2 linked regions of the Filimonas lacunae genome follow. The protein of the gene in region 1 interacts with the protein of each later gene in a pairwise test. Links are inferred from orthologs where the notes say so. Each region holds a gene or a part of one and is shown in the gene's direction. Other genes may lie near its edges.

The links.
Region 2: the proteins of ftsA (region 1) and FLA_RS25635 interact in binary tests that used the Escherichia coli proteins (3 or more experiments, as listed by UniProt). The link is inferred for Filimonas lacunae from one-to-one orthologs.

Annotation. Positions count from the first base shown.
Region 1 is NZ_AP017422.1:7,781,493-7,789,285, forward strand. Bases 48-3,039 are described here. They hold ftsA (cell division protein FtsA), read left to right. Parts: upstream 48-846; coding sequence 847-2,232; downstream 2,233-3,039. Other genes in these bases: FLA_RS30920 (cell division protein FtsQ/DivIB), read left to right, coding at 48-783; ftsZ (cell division protein FtsZ), read left to right, coding at 2,284-3,039. In the rest of the region: more of FLA_RS30920, read left to right, coding at 1-47; more of ftsZ, read left to right, coding at 3,040-4,071; FLA_RS30935 (TIGR01777 family oxidoreductase), read left to right, coding at 4,206-5,156; FLA_RS30940 (ABC transporter permease), read right to left, coding at 5,182-5,982; FLA_RS30945 (ABC transporter ATP-binding protein), read right to left, coding at 6,005-6,895; FLA_RS30950 (RNA polymerase sigma factor), read right to left, coding at 7,057-7,638. UniProt on the Escherichia coli protein: Essential cell division protein that assists in the assembly of the Z ring. May serve as the principal membrane anchor for the Z ring.
Region 2 is NZ_AP017422.1:6,523,054-6,530,766, reverse strand. Bases 2,603-5,514 are described here. They hold FLA_RS25635 (rod shape-determining protein), read left to right. Parts: upstream 2,603-3,501; coding sequence 3,502-4,527; downstream 4,528-5,514. Other genes in these bases: FLA_RS25625 (rod shape-determining protein MreD), read left to right, coding at 5,392-5,514; mreC (rod shape-determining protein MreC), read left to right, coding at 4,541-5,386; FLA_RS25640 (hypothetical protein), read left to right, coding at 2,603-3,433. Also shown: FLA_RS25650 (peptide MFS transporter), read right to left, coding at 1-492; FLA_RS31275 (hypothetical protein), read left to right, coding at 577-756; purD (phosphoribosylamine--glycine ligase), read left to right, coding at 787-2,067; more of FLA_RS25640, read left to right, coding at 2,159-2,602; more of FLA_RS25625, read left to right, coding at 5,515-5,925; mrdA (penicillin-binding protein 2), read left to right, coding at 5,998-7,713. UniProt on the Escherichia coli protein: Forms membrane-associated dynamic filaments that are essential for cell shape determination. Acts by regulating cell wall synthesis and cell elongation, and thus cell shape.

The DNA of each region.
Region 1 (7,793 bases):
GGAGCAGAAAAGGGAGTGCCGGTGAACAGTGTAATGCTGCGCAGGCTGGAAGCAAGGGTAGAAAAGGATGTATGGATAAAAAACGCGGAGCTGTTCTTTGATAATAACCGGGTGTTGCAGGTGAAGATAGAAGAGCGTGAGCCGTTGGCAAGGGTTTTTACCATAGAAGGAAGTTCTTTTTATATCGACAGTTCAGGTACCCGGTTGCCTTTGAGCGACAGGTTAACAGCAAGGGTTCCGGTGTTTACTTCTTTTCCCGGCGAAAAAGCAAAGCTGTCTGCTACAGACAGTATTGTATTGCAGGAGGTGAAGAAGATAGCGCAGACCATTGGAAGGGATTCATTCTGGACCGACCTGGTGGCACAGGTAGATATTACGCCACAGCGTACTTACCAGATCATCCCCCAGTTAGGGAACCAGGTGATTGAGTTAGGCAGTGCAGAAAATCTTGACGACAAACTTGACCGGTTGTATAGTTTTTATAAGCAGGTGTGGGCAAAGGCAGGATTTGAGAAGTACGAGAAAATTGATGTGCAGTACGCAGGGCAGGTAGTGGCAACGCGCAGAGGTGTAAGTGCAGGTGTGCCTGACAGTGCCAGGGCTATACAGCAGCTAAACAACAGCATAGCACAGGCAACCGGTTTATCGGGTGGCAGTGCGGCAGTGCAGGCAGCAACGGCTAATGGCAACAGAAGGGATACTACGGCAGCTGCAGGTAACAGGCCGGCAAGGCCGGCAGCAGCGGCACCAAAGCCAAGAGCAGTGATGCAAAGAAGACATTAGGAACGTAACAAAGGGAGATTGAACAATAACAACAACAACAACGAACAACTAAAACACGTATCTATGAACCCAAACGAAGCACCCATCATCGTGGGTCTTGACATTGGCACAACGAAAATTGCTGCCATTGCCGGACGCAAAAACGAGTATGGGAAACTGGAAATACTAGGCTTTGGCCGCGCCAATAGCAGTGGCGTACAACACGGCCAGGTGCTTAATATTGACCAGACGATTAAAGCCATACAACAGGCTTTGCTAAACTGCTATGAAAGCAACCCGGATTTGGAAATTAACGAGGTGTATGTAGGTATTGCAGGGCACCATATCAAGAGTTTGCAAACACGTGGCGACATTGTAAGGCAGGACTCGGACACTGAAATTGAGCGTTGGGAAATTGAGCAGCTGATTGATAATCAGAAGAAGACTTTTATTCCTGCAGGTGATCAGATCATTGAGGTGATTCCACAGGATTTTCATGTTGACAATTTTCAGAACATTAAAGATCCTGTAGGTTACAACGGTGTGAAAGTGGGTGCGAATTTTCACATCATTACAGGTGACAGAAATGCGATACGCAACATTAACCGTTCTGTAGAAAGAAGCGGTTTAAAAACCAAAGACCTGGTATTGCAACCGCTGGCTTCTGCTTCTGCTGTAATGAGCGAAGTGGATATGGAAGCGGGTGTAGCCATACTGGACATTGGAGGTGGTACTTCCGATCTGGCAGTGTTTTATGAAGGTATATTAAAGCATACTGCTGTTATACCTTTTGGTGGAGAAAACATTACCAACGATATACGCATGGGATTAGGTGTGCTGAAAAGCCAGGCCGAAGCCATGAAGGTTCAGTTTGGTAGTGCATTAGCCGATGCGGCTAAAACCAATGCCTTTATTACCATACCTGGTTTAAAAGGCATGCCTGCTAAAGAGATCAGTGTAAAAAATCTGGCAAACATTATCCAGGCAAGGATGAGCGAGATACTGGATTTTGTTACATATCATTTAAAACAGGTGGGTTTGGACAACAGAACACTGAATGGTGGCGTTATCCTTACCGGTGGTGGTTCGCAATTAAAGCACCTGATACAGTTAACAGAATATGTTACTGGTTTAAATGCCCGCATAGGTTTACCTAACGAGCATCTGGCCGCTAATCATATTGATGAGCTGAAAAAGCCGATGTATTCTACCTGTATAGGTTTAATATTAAAAGGTTTCAGCGATTACGAGCATCAGCGTAAAGAGTTCGACAACCGCTTTAAAAAAGTGGTGGTGCCTGAAAGCCTGAAAAAAGAAGAGGTTGCAGAAACCGTAGCAACTGCACAGGTGGCAGCGCCAGTTGAAACAATAGATATGAGAAAAAGGAAGGGATTGAATAGCTTCTGGGATAAGTTTAAGGACGGTATTATAGACTTGTTTAAAGAAGAGGGTGATCAGGAGATAAGATAATAACAATGAAACAAAATACTTACTTACTAACCAAACATAAAATTCCGGACCATGATACACTTTGATTTGCCAAAGCAAAAGTCATCTATCATCAAGGTTCTTGGTGTAGGAGGCGGCGGAAGTAATGCGGTAAACTACATGTTTGCGCAGAACATTGAGGGGGTGGATTTTATCATTTGTAACACCGATGCCAAAGCGTTGGAGCAAAGTGATATACCTAATAAAATTCAGTTAGGCCCGCATTTAACGCAGGGCTTAGGAGCTGGCGCCAACCCCGAAGTGGGCAAGCAGGCTACTGAAGAATCGCTGGAAGAGATTAAGCGCATACTGGAAGTAAATACCAAAATGGCATTTATTTGTGCAGGCATGGGCGGTGGCACCGGTACCGGTGGCGCGCCTATCATTGCCAAAATATGCCGCGAGCTGGGCATTCTTACCGTTGGTATTGTTACCCTGCCATTTGGATTTGAAGGGCCGCGCCGTCATCAGCAGGCTGAACTGGGCATTAAACAGTTAGAGCCTTACGTAGACACTTTACTGGTTATCAGTAATGATAAACTGCGTATGCAGTATGGCAACCTGAAAATGAAGGAAGCTTTTGGTAAGGCCGATAATGTGTTGGCTACCGCTGCCAAATGTATTACAGACATCATCAACAGCCGCGGTCACATTATTGTGGACTTTGCGGATGTATGCACTGTAATGAAAAATGGTGGTGTGGCTATCCTGGGTAGTGCCTTTGTAGAAGGAGAAGACAGGGCACAGACTGCCATTGAGCATGCGTTGAACTCTCCGTTGTTGAATGATAACGATATCCGTGGAGCAAAATGGATATTGATTAACATTAACAGCGCCGAAGGGGAACACGAATGCACTATGGACGAACTGGAAATTATCAACAACCACCTGCGCATGCAGGCGGGTGAACATACCGACGTAATTGTAGGTATGGGCTATGATAATACCCTGGACAGAAAAATAGGCATTACACTTATAGCTACTGGCTTTGAACATAAAGATCCTTTTGCTGCTCCCAGAGAAGAAGATGTTGCTGTTCCACGTGCGGTAAACAATCCGAACGAGAAAATAGTAATGACACTGGGTGTAGAAGAAGATAAAAGGCAACAGCCTGTACAGCAGCAACCAGTAGTGTTTGAAGATCCGATGGCACCTAAGCTGGTAGATGGAAGCGCTAACGTAGCGCCCCGTCCCGAGCCACGCCAGGAAGATCCCTACACCATGCCTGTTGGTAAGGTGGATGCCAATGGTGTTTTCCGTTTTGAATTATCTACAGATATAACAGGAGAGGTAAAGCCTGCTCAGCCAGAGCCTAAGCCTACCGAACCTGCTATGCAGTATGTAGAAAGAGTATATCCTGAGAACAGGGGTGTACAAGGCGGTGCGCAGCAACCTGTGCCACAGCCGTTTGTACAACAGCCACGTCCTACATTCAATCCTCAGCAACCTCCGGTACAGCCAGAGCCTAAAGAGGAAGAAAATGCAGGTTTTGAACTGGTAATAAAAGACAATGCGCCACCAGCGTATGAAGGGCCTTCTATTAGCACATTCGATATCCAGGATGATGAAGAAGAACAAAAGCGTCGTGCTGCTGAACGTATTCAGAAGCTGCGCAAGTTGTCTTTCAACATGAACACCAACGATCCGAATAACGAGTTTGAAACAGTGCCTGCCTATATCAGGAGAAACATGGATTTGTTTGGTAATACCATGACTTCTGTAGAAAATTTCTACAGCAAGTATACAGTTAAGCCTGATGAGAACAATGAAGGGCGAATCTCCTCCCTGAATACGTTCCTGGATGGCAAGAAGCCGGATTAATACCCGGCCTGGTTCATAGGCATCTCTGACATTTTATAGTGTTTTTAGTTGTTGTGTCCCTCCCGTTTTGCCGGGAGGGATTTTTTGTTATATTACATATGTAACCAGTTATTCATTGATTCTAAAATTTATTTATGTCTACAGTGCTTATTACCGGGGGAACCGGTTTGGTGGGCAGCAGGCTTACAAAGCTGCTGGTGCAGAAAGGCTACGAGGTTATAGTGTTAACCCGTAACCCCGATGCACGTCCGGCCAAGCCTTCTGTAACCTATAAGCATTGGGATGTAGAGAAAGGGGTGATAGATAAGGATGCAGTTGCGGCAGCTGATTTTTTAATTCATCTGGCGGGTGAAGGAGTAGCCGATAAACGCTGGAGCAAACAACGAAAAGAAGCGATAGTAAGCAGTCGCGTAAAAAGCGGTGAGTTGCTGTTGAAGGCTGTACAACAACATAATACCCGTTTGCAAACAGTAGTAAGTGCATCCGGTATAGGTTGGTATGGGCCAGATGCCAAAGAGAAACGCAAACAACCAGTGCCTTTTGTAGAGTCAGATTCGGCCAGTGCTGATTTTTTAGGAGAAACCTGCCGTTTGTGGGAAGAGTCTGTACAGCCTTTTAAAGCGCTGGGTAAAAGATTGGTAATTTTACGAACCGGCCTGGCATTGAGCAACCAGGGAGGATTTTTGTTAGAGATAAAGAAGCCGTTACAAATGGCCAACATAGCCACTATTATGGGTGGAGGAGAGCAGGTGGTAAGCTGGATACATATTGATGATCTGTGTCGCATGTATTTGTTTGCATTGGAAAACGCCCAGGTAGAAGGCGTATATAATGCGGTGGCGCCAGCACCACTCACCAATAAAGCCATTACTTTGTTAATAGCCAATCACCGCAAGCCCAAGCCTTTCATCCCTATTCATGTACCCGCTTTTGTGTTAAAGATTGTGATAGGGGAAATGAGCGTGGAAGTGCTGAAAAGCGCTACTGTGAGTGCTGCCCATATTAAAGAAACCGGTTTTCATTTCCTGTATCCTTCGGCAGATGCAGCCATAGAGCAATTACAGGCAGAAGCTGCTTCTGCTTAAACAGATAGTATAAAAAAACTGCTGATTATAAATCAGCAGTTTCAAATTTTCGTTTAATAAGCACAAAGTATAGGATAATATAGCAATGAGCTGCTATTAATAAGTTGGCTACAGGAGGTAGAAAGTTTTTCTGCAAAGCCTTCTGAAACATTTGAATAGGCACCAGTTTATCTGTCGGGTCCAGTGTTAAGTAGTAACCCGGTCCCTCCAGTGGATCACCGGTAGCAAATCTGTTAATCAGCAACACCAGTATATTCTCTATTAAAAACACATAGGTGAAAAACAGCGCAATAGTAAGCCCGGAGCGCTTTAGCAATAAGCTTAATAACAAAGCAAGGCTGGTATAGCTAATACATTGTATAAAGGAGTAGTATAGTTGCGAGCTGTTTTCCATAGAAAAATAACTGTATGCCTCGCTAAGGCCAAACACTACACCTGTTAAAAACAGCACTATGGTAAAAGCAACAGACAGTACCAGTATTAATAACATTTTTCCGTATATAAACTCTGTACGGCTTAAACCATCGATTACGTTTTGACGGTGGGTTTTAAAGTTAAATTCATTAGTGGTGCTAATGATCACTATCAACGAAGGCAGGAAGAGCAGGTAACTGGCTATTAATGCCACAGTGTGCCAGATTTCCGGAAACTGGAAAGGAGAGCCAGCCATACCCATTAAGACTGTTGCTTTAGAGTTGCTATGAATTACCTGGAAATAAATGTAGTTGATGCCTATAATACATAACAATAGCAAACCCACTAAAACCCAGAAGGTTTTGTAGTTCTTTAGTTTCAGCCATTCTATCTTTAATAATTTCAGTATCATATTGTTTAGTTGAGGGGGTGGGTTAATTGGTTAATTCAAAGAAGTTGCTTTCCAGGCTTTTCTTTTTCAGTTGCAGCTGGCTTAACACCACACCATTATTAAAGCAATGCTGGTTAATGGCAGCCAGGTTGGCGGTGCCGGTAGGATACAATAACTGTATACTTGTTGGTAATGTTACTATTTTGCCAATACCAGGCAGGCTGTTGGCTGCTGCAATGAGTGCGGTAATGTCGGCAGCGCTTACTTCAATAATATCTTCCCCTGCAAACACTTCATTTACATTACCCGAAAGCAGCAGTTTGCCCTTTTTTAATATGGCTACATGGGTACACACCTTTTCCACTTCGTCCAATAAATGACTGGCCATAATAATGGTTTTGCCTTCAGCGGCCAATTGGGTAATCAGCGAGCGTATTTCGGCAATACCTACAGGGTCTAATCCATTGGTAGGTTCGTCCAGCACCAGCACCTCGGGATTGCCCAACAGTGAAGAAGCGATGGCCAGGCGTTGCTTCATACCCAGTGAAAAAGTGCTGAACTTGCTTTGCCTGCGTTCGTACAGGTTTACTTTTTTCAGTACCACATCAATATCGTCAAAACCTCTTCCCTTTATTTCTGCGGCAATACGCAGGTTGCGTTCGGCTGATAGATAATGATAAAAGTTGGGTGTTTCCAGCAAGGTGCCTATTTGTTTGCGCATAACCGCATTAAAAGGCTGCCCCTTAAAGGTGAAGCTGCCGGCATTGCTTTTTAATACATTCATTAATATGCCCAGCAGGGTGGTTTTTCCGCTACCGTTGGGACCAAGTATGCCAAATACACTGCTTTGGGGGATATCAAAAGATACCTGGTCCAGCGCCTGTATGGGGCCGTAGTTTTTGCTTATTCCGGATATGCTTACAATGGAGGACATGGATTGTTTTCTATTTGTTCAAAAGTTACAGTGTTTGATAGATTGGTGTAAGCTATTATACATGAATGGTTAAGGCTGAGTACAATGGGTAACAAAAAGCCGCCTTCCTTTAGGGGAAGGCGGCTAAATAAGGTATAGGAGGGGAATGTGTATCTGGAAGTTTACAAAGCAATCTGCTTTTCGGTCATCATACGGCGCAGATTAATTAACCCGTAGCGCATGCGCCCTAAAGCAGTGTTAATACTACAATTGGTGGCTTCTGCAATCTCTTTAAAGCTGAGATCGCCAAAGTGACGCAATACAATCACTTCCCGTTGCTCTTCGGGCAGTTCCTGTAGCATGTTATGCACGCGGGCATGGCTTTGCTGGCGTATCATTTTCTGCTCGGGCGTATCGTCTGCCACCTGTAACCACTCGAATATGTCGTTATTATCGCTATCCACAATAGTGGGAAGGCGTTTTAACTTACGGAAGTGATCTACGCACAGGTTGTGTGCAATCCGGATGGCCCAGGGTAAGAATTTACCTTCCTCATTGTAGCGATTTTGCTTCAGCGTATCAATGATGCGGATAAATGCCTCCTGAAAAAGATCTTCTGCCAGGTATTTGTCCTTTACCAGGAACAAAATAGAACTGAACAGTTTATCTTTATAACGGATTATTAGCGCTTCCAGCGCGCGAACATCACCATTGTGAAATGAATGGATCAGTTGAATGTCGGTATAATGATGAAACCTTCTCATAACGGGCGTTTTTGGGGTTTATACGACCGGGCTAACATTAATTAATAATATAAAAATTGTGCCTGAGTAGAGGTTTATTCGATAGAGGAAGAAATTTAATGTTTGTGAATGTAATGTGAATTTACAATTTGCCAACAAGTTCGCTGCATGTAAAT
Region 2 (7,713 bases), 1.3 Mb from region 1 along the record:
CAGCATAGCGCCTACGTTAATGCCCATGTAAAAAATAGTGAAAGCGGAATCCAGACGTGTATCTCCCTTTGGATACAACTGCCCCACCATAGAAGAAATGTTAGGCTTAAAGAAGCCGTTACCAATGATGATAACGAACAAGGCAGCCCACATTAAGCTGGTGGCTGTTCCCACACTACTGGAATACATACTGCCGCTGGCAAATAATAACAGCTGGCCCAGGGCCATAATAGTACCACCCAGTACAATACAGTTTCTGTTACCTAAAAAACGGTCGCTGATAAAACCACCGAGCATAGGAGTGAGGTAAGAAAGACCCAGAAAACCACCATAAATAATAGCAGCATCTTTGTCACTAAATGCAAGGGCGTTCACTAAAAAAAGGCTAAGTAAGGCGCGCATGCCGTAGAAGTTGAAGCGTTCCCACATTTCGGTGGTGAACAGAACGGCTAAACCTTTAGGATGCCCTTTTGAGGGCGCAGTTTGGTTCATAAAAGCATAATTTTTAATACAAATGGGAGTACTCTGCCCGTTAGGCGGCCGAAAATAATGTATAAAATTTAAAATCAGGTCAAAATGCTGCCGGGCGTTAGTAATGATCTGGGATACACGCCGATTTTAACAAAAAATGGAGCAGAAAAGGAAAAAATCGCCTGTTTGGCGGCATATATCCCGAAAAATGATAAAAAAGGGAGAGAAAAACGAGAAAAAGCAACTACAACTTATAATTCCTGCTTTCGACCGGCATTTAAATGATACTTTCGCCGCAGTTTCAATTTTACGTATATGAATATCCTGATTATAGGCTCCGGGGGCAGGGAACATGCGTTTGCCTGGAAATTGCAGCAAAGCACACTATGTGGTCAATTATTTATTGCACCGGGTAACGCCGGCACATCAGAACACGGCACCAATGTAAATATTGGCGTGAACGATTTTGAAGCGCAAAAGCAATTTTGCCTGGATAATAATATAGCGCTGGTGGTAGTTGGTCCTGAAGAGCCGTTGGTAAAAGGCATATACGATTTCTTTAAAAAAGACCCGGCTTTACAACATATTAAAGTATTTGGCCCATCGGCCGAAGGCGCGCAGCTGGAAGGCAGCAAAGCTTTTTCCAAAAAGTTTATGCAACGCCACAACGTTCCTACAGCGGCGTATGCTGAATTTACTGCTGATAACCTGGAAGAAGGTAAAGCATATCTGAAACAACACTCTTTACCTGTGGTATTAAAGGCAGATGGCCTGGCTGCCGGTAAAGGCGTGGTAATTGCCACCACACACGAAGAAGCGCTGGCTACTTTTGACGAAATGATTGTGCACAAGCAGTTTGGCGAAGCGTCGGCCAAAGTGGTAGTGGAAGAGTTTTTACAGGGGATAGAAGTAAGTGTGTTTGTGGTAACAGACGGTGCTGACTATAAAATAATAGGCCACGCCAAAGATTACAAGCGTATTGGCGAAGGCGATACTGGTTTAAACACCGGTGGTATGGGCTGTGTAAGTCCGGTGCCGTTTATGGATGCTGCTTTTATGCAAAAAGTAGAAGAGCGCATTATTAAACCCACTGTGCAGGGCCTGCATAAAGAAAACATTGACTACACCGGCTTTATTTTCTTTGGTTTAATGAATACGAATGGTGAGCCTTTTGTGATAGAGTACAACAGCCGTATGGGCGATCCGGAAACAGAAGTGGTGCTGCCCCGTTTAAAAAACGACCTGGTAGAACTGTTGCTGGCGGCGCATAACCATACTTTGCATAATATTAACATTGAGGCGGATGCCCGCAGTTGCAGTACTGTAGTGGCTGTTAGCGGCGGCTACCCCGGCGATTACGAAAAAGGCAAGCTTATTGTAATAGCCAACGATAAATTACCAGCCAATACCATTATCTTCCATGCAGGCACCAAACAAACTGCTGAAGGAGTGGTTACCAATGGCGGCCGCGTACTGGCAGTAAGTTCTTATAGCGATAGCATTGTACAGGCTGCTAACCAGTCGCGCAAAGCACTGGAGCAGGTACAATTTGAAGGAATGTTCTTTCGCAGGGATATTGGTTACGAATTTGAATAATGAAAAAGGCAGGAATAAGAAAAAAAGCATGCCCCTTAACAAAGGGTTGAAGCTCACTTTGTAACCTGCCAGGTATTTATATTTGTGTAATATGATGAAAACAGCTTACCTGGTTATTGCTTGTCTTTTTGGATTCTCTGTTTTTGCACAGGAAGGCGATTTTAAGCGCGACCTGGATAAAGCCAAGGAAGAGATGAAAAGAAACGGCGACGATGAACTGCCCGATTACAACAGGGCGGGACGTTTGCTGGAATCAGCTATATCTAAAAATGCCAACAGCGCAGAAGCCTGGTATTTTTACGGGTACGCTATTGACAAACTGAACTCGCAGGAAGGGGAAGGCATGATTAAAGTGCAGGTAGGGCTAACCACCAAGGCCAGCGAAGCTTTCGAAAAAGCTGTTACACTTAGCAATGACGTTTATACAGGTGAACTGATGCTGTTAGATCCGCATACCAAAATTTTAACGGTATGGGGTTCACAGGCCATCCGGTACGCTTATGATAATAAAAATGATTCAGCCGTTTGGAGCCTGGAACAGGCTGCCACGCGGGGCGGAATTGACCGCACGGTACTTACCTATTTCAGACAGGTGCTGGAAGAATGTGGCAAAGGCGCTTACTTATTTACCAATGGCGATTTGTACCTGTATTACCTGTACTACCTGCAAACGGTAGAAAAATACCGTACCGATGTTATTTGTGTGGATATAAACCTGCTAAACACACGCTGGTATCCCCGTTGGCTAGTGAAAAGAAGGCTGATTCCAACATCCTATTCGCCTGCCGATCTGGAAAAGCTGGACATTATGCGCTGGGATGTAAAACAGGTAAACATTCGCAACAACAACAGTAATATTGCGGATACGGGCATCAGCTGGAAATTGTGGCCTAGCTACGGTAAGAAGTATTTATTGCGTTCTGATAGAATTCTGCTGGACGTGCTACAGCAAAATGCCTTTACTAAAGAAGTGAATTTTCCGGGTGATGTGCCTAACACCATGTCTCTGTTTCTGGAAAAATATCTGAGGGTACAGGGGCTTACGAATAAACTATCAACAGATACAACAGAAATAAATATTTCTGTACTAATTTCAAGACTTAAGAAACTAAGGTACTTGTCTGCTACTTCAAGGGGGTATTTGAACAACAGGGATAATATCCAGGTATTGAATAACTACAGGTTTACTTATACAACAGCCGTCAGCATTGCATCACAGCAAAATAAAAACGCAGTGGCAGCAGAGCTGATGGAGTCAGTAGAACACAAATATCCCGAAACAGCATTGCCGTTTTTCGACCCTGGAACCAAAGAGTGGTTTGAAAGGTTTAGAAAAAAGGTAGAAGGAAATGCTAAAATGGAATAATATTTTCTGTGTTCGTTTATTTCAATCAATTTTGCAGGCATTAATCACACACGGAACACTTTTGAGCAATGGGAATGTTTAACTTTTTTACGCAAGAGATTGCTATGGATTTGGGGACTGCTAATACCCTGATCATACATAATGAAGAGATTGTGGTAAATGAGCCTTCTATTGTAGCGCTTAACCGGAATAATCCGAAAGAAGTGCTGGCAGTAGGGAAGAAGGCTTTGATGATGCACGAAAAGACCCATGAGAGTATCCGTACGGTTCGCCCTTTAAAAGACGGTGTAATTGCCGACTTTAACGCGGCCGAGCTGATGATACGGGAGATGATCAAAATGATCTATCCTAAAAAACCCTTATTTCCGCCCAGCTGGCGCATGATGATATGTATTCCTTCCAGCATTACCGAAGTAGAAAAGCGTGCAGTGCGTGATAGCGCAGAGCAGGCCGGAGCTAAAGAAGTATATCTGATACACGAGCCTATGGCAGCTGCCCTGGGTATTGGTATAGATGTGGAAGAACCCGTAGGTAACATGATTATTGATATTGGTGGTGGTACTACCGGTATTACGGTTATTGCGCTTGCAGGTATCGTGTGTGACCAGAGCATTCGTATTGCGGGGGATGAATTTACTTCAGACATTATGGAAGCGCTGCGTCGTTACCATAGCTTACTGATCGGTGAAAGAACAGCCGAACAAATCAAAATTCAGATTGGTGCGGCAATGAAAGACCTGGAGAATGCTCCGGACGATTTACCCGTAAACGGTCGTGACCTGGTAACCGGTATTCCTAAACAAATTATGGTAAGCTACCAGGAAGTAGCAGAAGCACTGGATAAAAGCATCTTTAAAATAGAAGAAGCTATTCTGAAGGCGCTGGAAACAACGCCGCCCGAACTGGCTGCCGATATTTACCGTCGTGGTTTATACTTAACAGGTGGTGGTGCTTTATTAAGAGGATTAGACAAACGTTTAAGCCAGAAAATTAAGTTACCGGTACATATTGCTGACGATCCATTAAAAAGCGTGGTACGTGGTACCGGAATTGCTTTGAAAAACTATCAGCGTTTTCCGTTTATCATGAGATAACCCCGTTTGCCGCATGCGCAACATCATACTGTTTATCAGGCGCTTTTTTATATTGGTAGTATTTTTTGTACTCCAGGGCATTTGCATAGCTATACTGGTGAAGTACAATAAAACCTACGAGGCTGTTTTTGCTAACTCTGCGCTGGAAGTAACCGGCAGGGTAGATAACCAGTACAATAAAGTGGAGTACTTCTTTCATTTAAAGGAAACCAACAAACAGCTGGCAGAAGAAAATGCCCGGCTGCGTAATATGCTGGCCAGTAATTATATTGGCCCCGAAACCAGCGTACTACACCAGTTGGACACTACTTTCAGAGATACGGTAGGCCGGGTACGCATGTTTACCTGGTTACCGGCCAAAGTAGTAAACAACTCTTTTGCAGAGGAAAACAACTATTTAACACTACAACGTGGCAGCAACCAGGGTGTAGTAAAGGATATGGCTGTAACCGGCCCGGATGGAATTGTGGGTAAAGTGGTAATGGTAAGTGGTAACTACTGCCGGGTAATGAGTTTATTGAACCGTAACAGTAAAGTAAGTGCTATGCTGAAAAAAGAACTGTACACGGGTGCGGTAGACTGGGACGGTGCAGATCCACGCTTTATCACTTTGCGCAATATTCCTAAAAGTGCCAAGGTGTTAAAAGGAGATACAGTTTTAACCAGTAATTTATCGGGTAACTATCCTCCCGGACTGGTAATTGGTACTATTGACCAGGTACAGGCAGAGCAGGCCAGTAACTTTTACACACTAAGAATAAAAACCGCTACAAACTTCTTCAATCTGCAATACGCATACCTGATACAAAACGAACAATGGCAGGAACAAAGGGCACTGGAGGCTCAAACTACTAAATAAGAGCGATGAGTACACTTGTAAAAAATATTATCCGCTTTATCCTGTTCTTGCTGGTTCAGTCACTTGTGTTAGACAAGGTGCCACCTTTGCATCAGTTTGTAAAACCTTATTTGTATTTCCTGTATATATTATGGCTGCCCTTTAATACACCCAGGGTGGGGTTAATGTTGCTGTCGTTTCTGTTCGGTTTGTGTATGGATTACTTATCCGGCACACCCGGTTTGCATGCGGCTCCCTGTGTGCTAATTGCTTACCTGCGTCCGTTTTTGCTGAACGTATTAATGCCACAGGAGAAAACAGAATTGTCTTATGGCGAACCTGGAATAGCCAGCATAGGCTTTGCTCCTTATAGCGTATATGTAGTACTCCTCACCTTTATACACCATGCTTACCTTATTCTGATAGAATGGCTTCAGTTTGGAAATTTCCTGTTTTTTGTAGGTAAAGTAGCGGCCACCACTGCTATCAGCCTGCTGATGATTTTTGTAACAGAGGTACTTTTTTATCGCAAATCGCGTTATCGCACAAATGCTGCATAATACTTTTTGTACTGCATGGTAAATGAATATTTTTGTGTATTCTCTCAAATCCCTTAATTATTCTATTATCCAATGTCGGTATATAACCAGTCCCGTAACCGGGTCGTTCAGGTAATATTTATCGTAGTATTTCTTGTTATTATAGGTCAGCTTTTGCACCTGCAGCTTATTTCTGATGAATATGAGCAGGATGCCATTAACAATGCCCGCTATCGTAAAGTAGTGTATCCCGATCGTGGCATTATTTACGACCGCAAGCGAAAACCCATCCTGGAAAACACCATCATGTACGACCTGATGGTTACGCCCGGTGAAATAAAGGGAACAGACACCGCTGCTTTTTGCCGCATTCTGGGCATTGATACTTCCGAATTTAAAAAGCGCATCCTGGCTGCTATTATTAAAAACACCTCTTACAAACCCAGCATATTTGAACCGGTGCTTACTCCCGAGCTATTTGCGCGGTTAAATGAAGATATGTACCGCTTCAACGGCTTTGTGTTGCAGGAACGGCCCGTGCGCAGTTACCCTCATAGTGTGGCAGCAAACCTGCTGGGCTATATTGGAGAAGTGGATACCAGCTTTTTAAAAAGGCATACAGGCGAAGGGTACGAAATGGGCGACTTTGCCGGTTTATCAGGTTTGGAAAGAGTGTATGAAAAAGTGCTGATGGGCCAGCGGGGTATTAAATATTTTATCCGCGACAACAAAAGCCGTATCCAGGGAGCTTTTGAAAACGGCCGTTTTGATAGTTCTGCTATTGCAGGACGTAGTCTGTACACCTCACTGGATGTGGAAATGCAGGAACTTGCCGAGAAGCTGCTGAAAAATAAAATAGGCAGTGTGGTTGCCATCAACGTAAAAACCGGGGGCATTTTAACTATGGCTTCCGGTCCTTCTTTCGATCCCAACCTGCTTACCGGGGCTTTGCGCCGTAAAAACTTTGGCCGTCTTTTGCTGGATACTGCACGGCCTTTATTAAACAGGGCTATTAAGGGACAATATCCGCCCGGCTCCACTTTTAAACCTCTGGGAGCATTGGTGGCACTGGACGAACATTTGATTACTCCTGATTATGGTTATAACTGTGGTGGCGCTTATATATCCTGTGGCAAACCTGTAAAATGTGAACACTCGGGTGGCGGGCATGCGGATAACCTGCGCAGAGCGCTGGCCGCTTCCTGTAATAGTTATTTTTCACAGGTGTTTCGCCTGGCTATTGACAACCCCGGCATGCATAACGCACAAGAAGGCTACCTGAAATGGAAAGAGTATATGAACAGCTTTGGGTTAGGTGTGAAGCTTGGGGTTGATTTACCGAGTGAAGACGGTGGAAATATTCCTGACACTTCCCGCTATAACCGCGACTTTTTAACGTCGCGCTGGAACAGCTGTAATATTCTTACCTTGGGAATAGGGCAGGACAGAATGCTGGCTACGCCACTGCAATTGGCTAACATGAGTTGTATCATTGCGAACAAAGGCTATTACTTTACACCTCATCTGGTTGACAGTATTGAAAATGAAACAGAGAAGGATGAACAATTAATTAAAAAGTACCGGGTTAAGCACAAGGTTACCAATATCAGTGATGAAGTGTATGAAGCGGTGCATCTGGGGATGGAAGACGTGACTGTATATGGAACAGCTGCCGCTATTAAAGTACCTGGTGTAAATTATTGTGCAAAAACCGGTACCGCTCAAAACCCGCATGGTGCTAACCATTCTATTTTTGTATGCTTTGCACCTAAAGAAAATCCGCGTATTGCGGTGGCTGTGGTGGTAGAA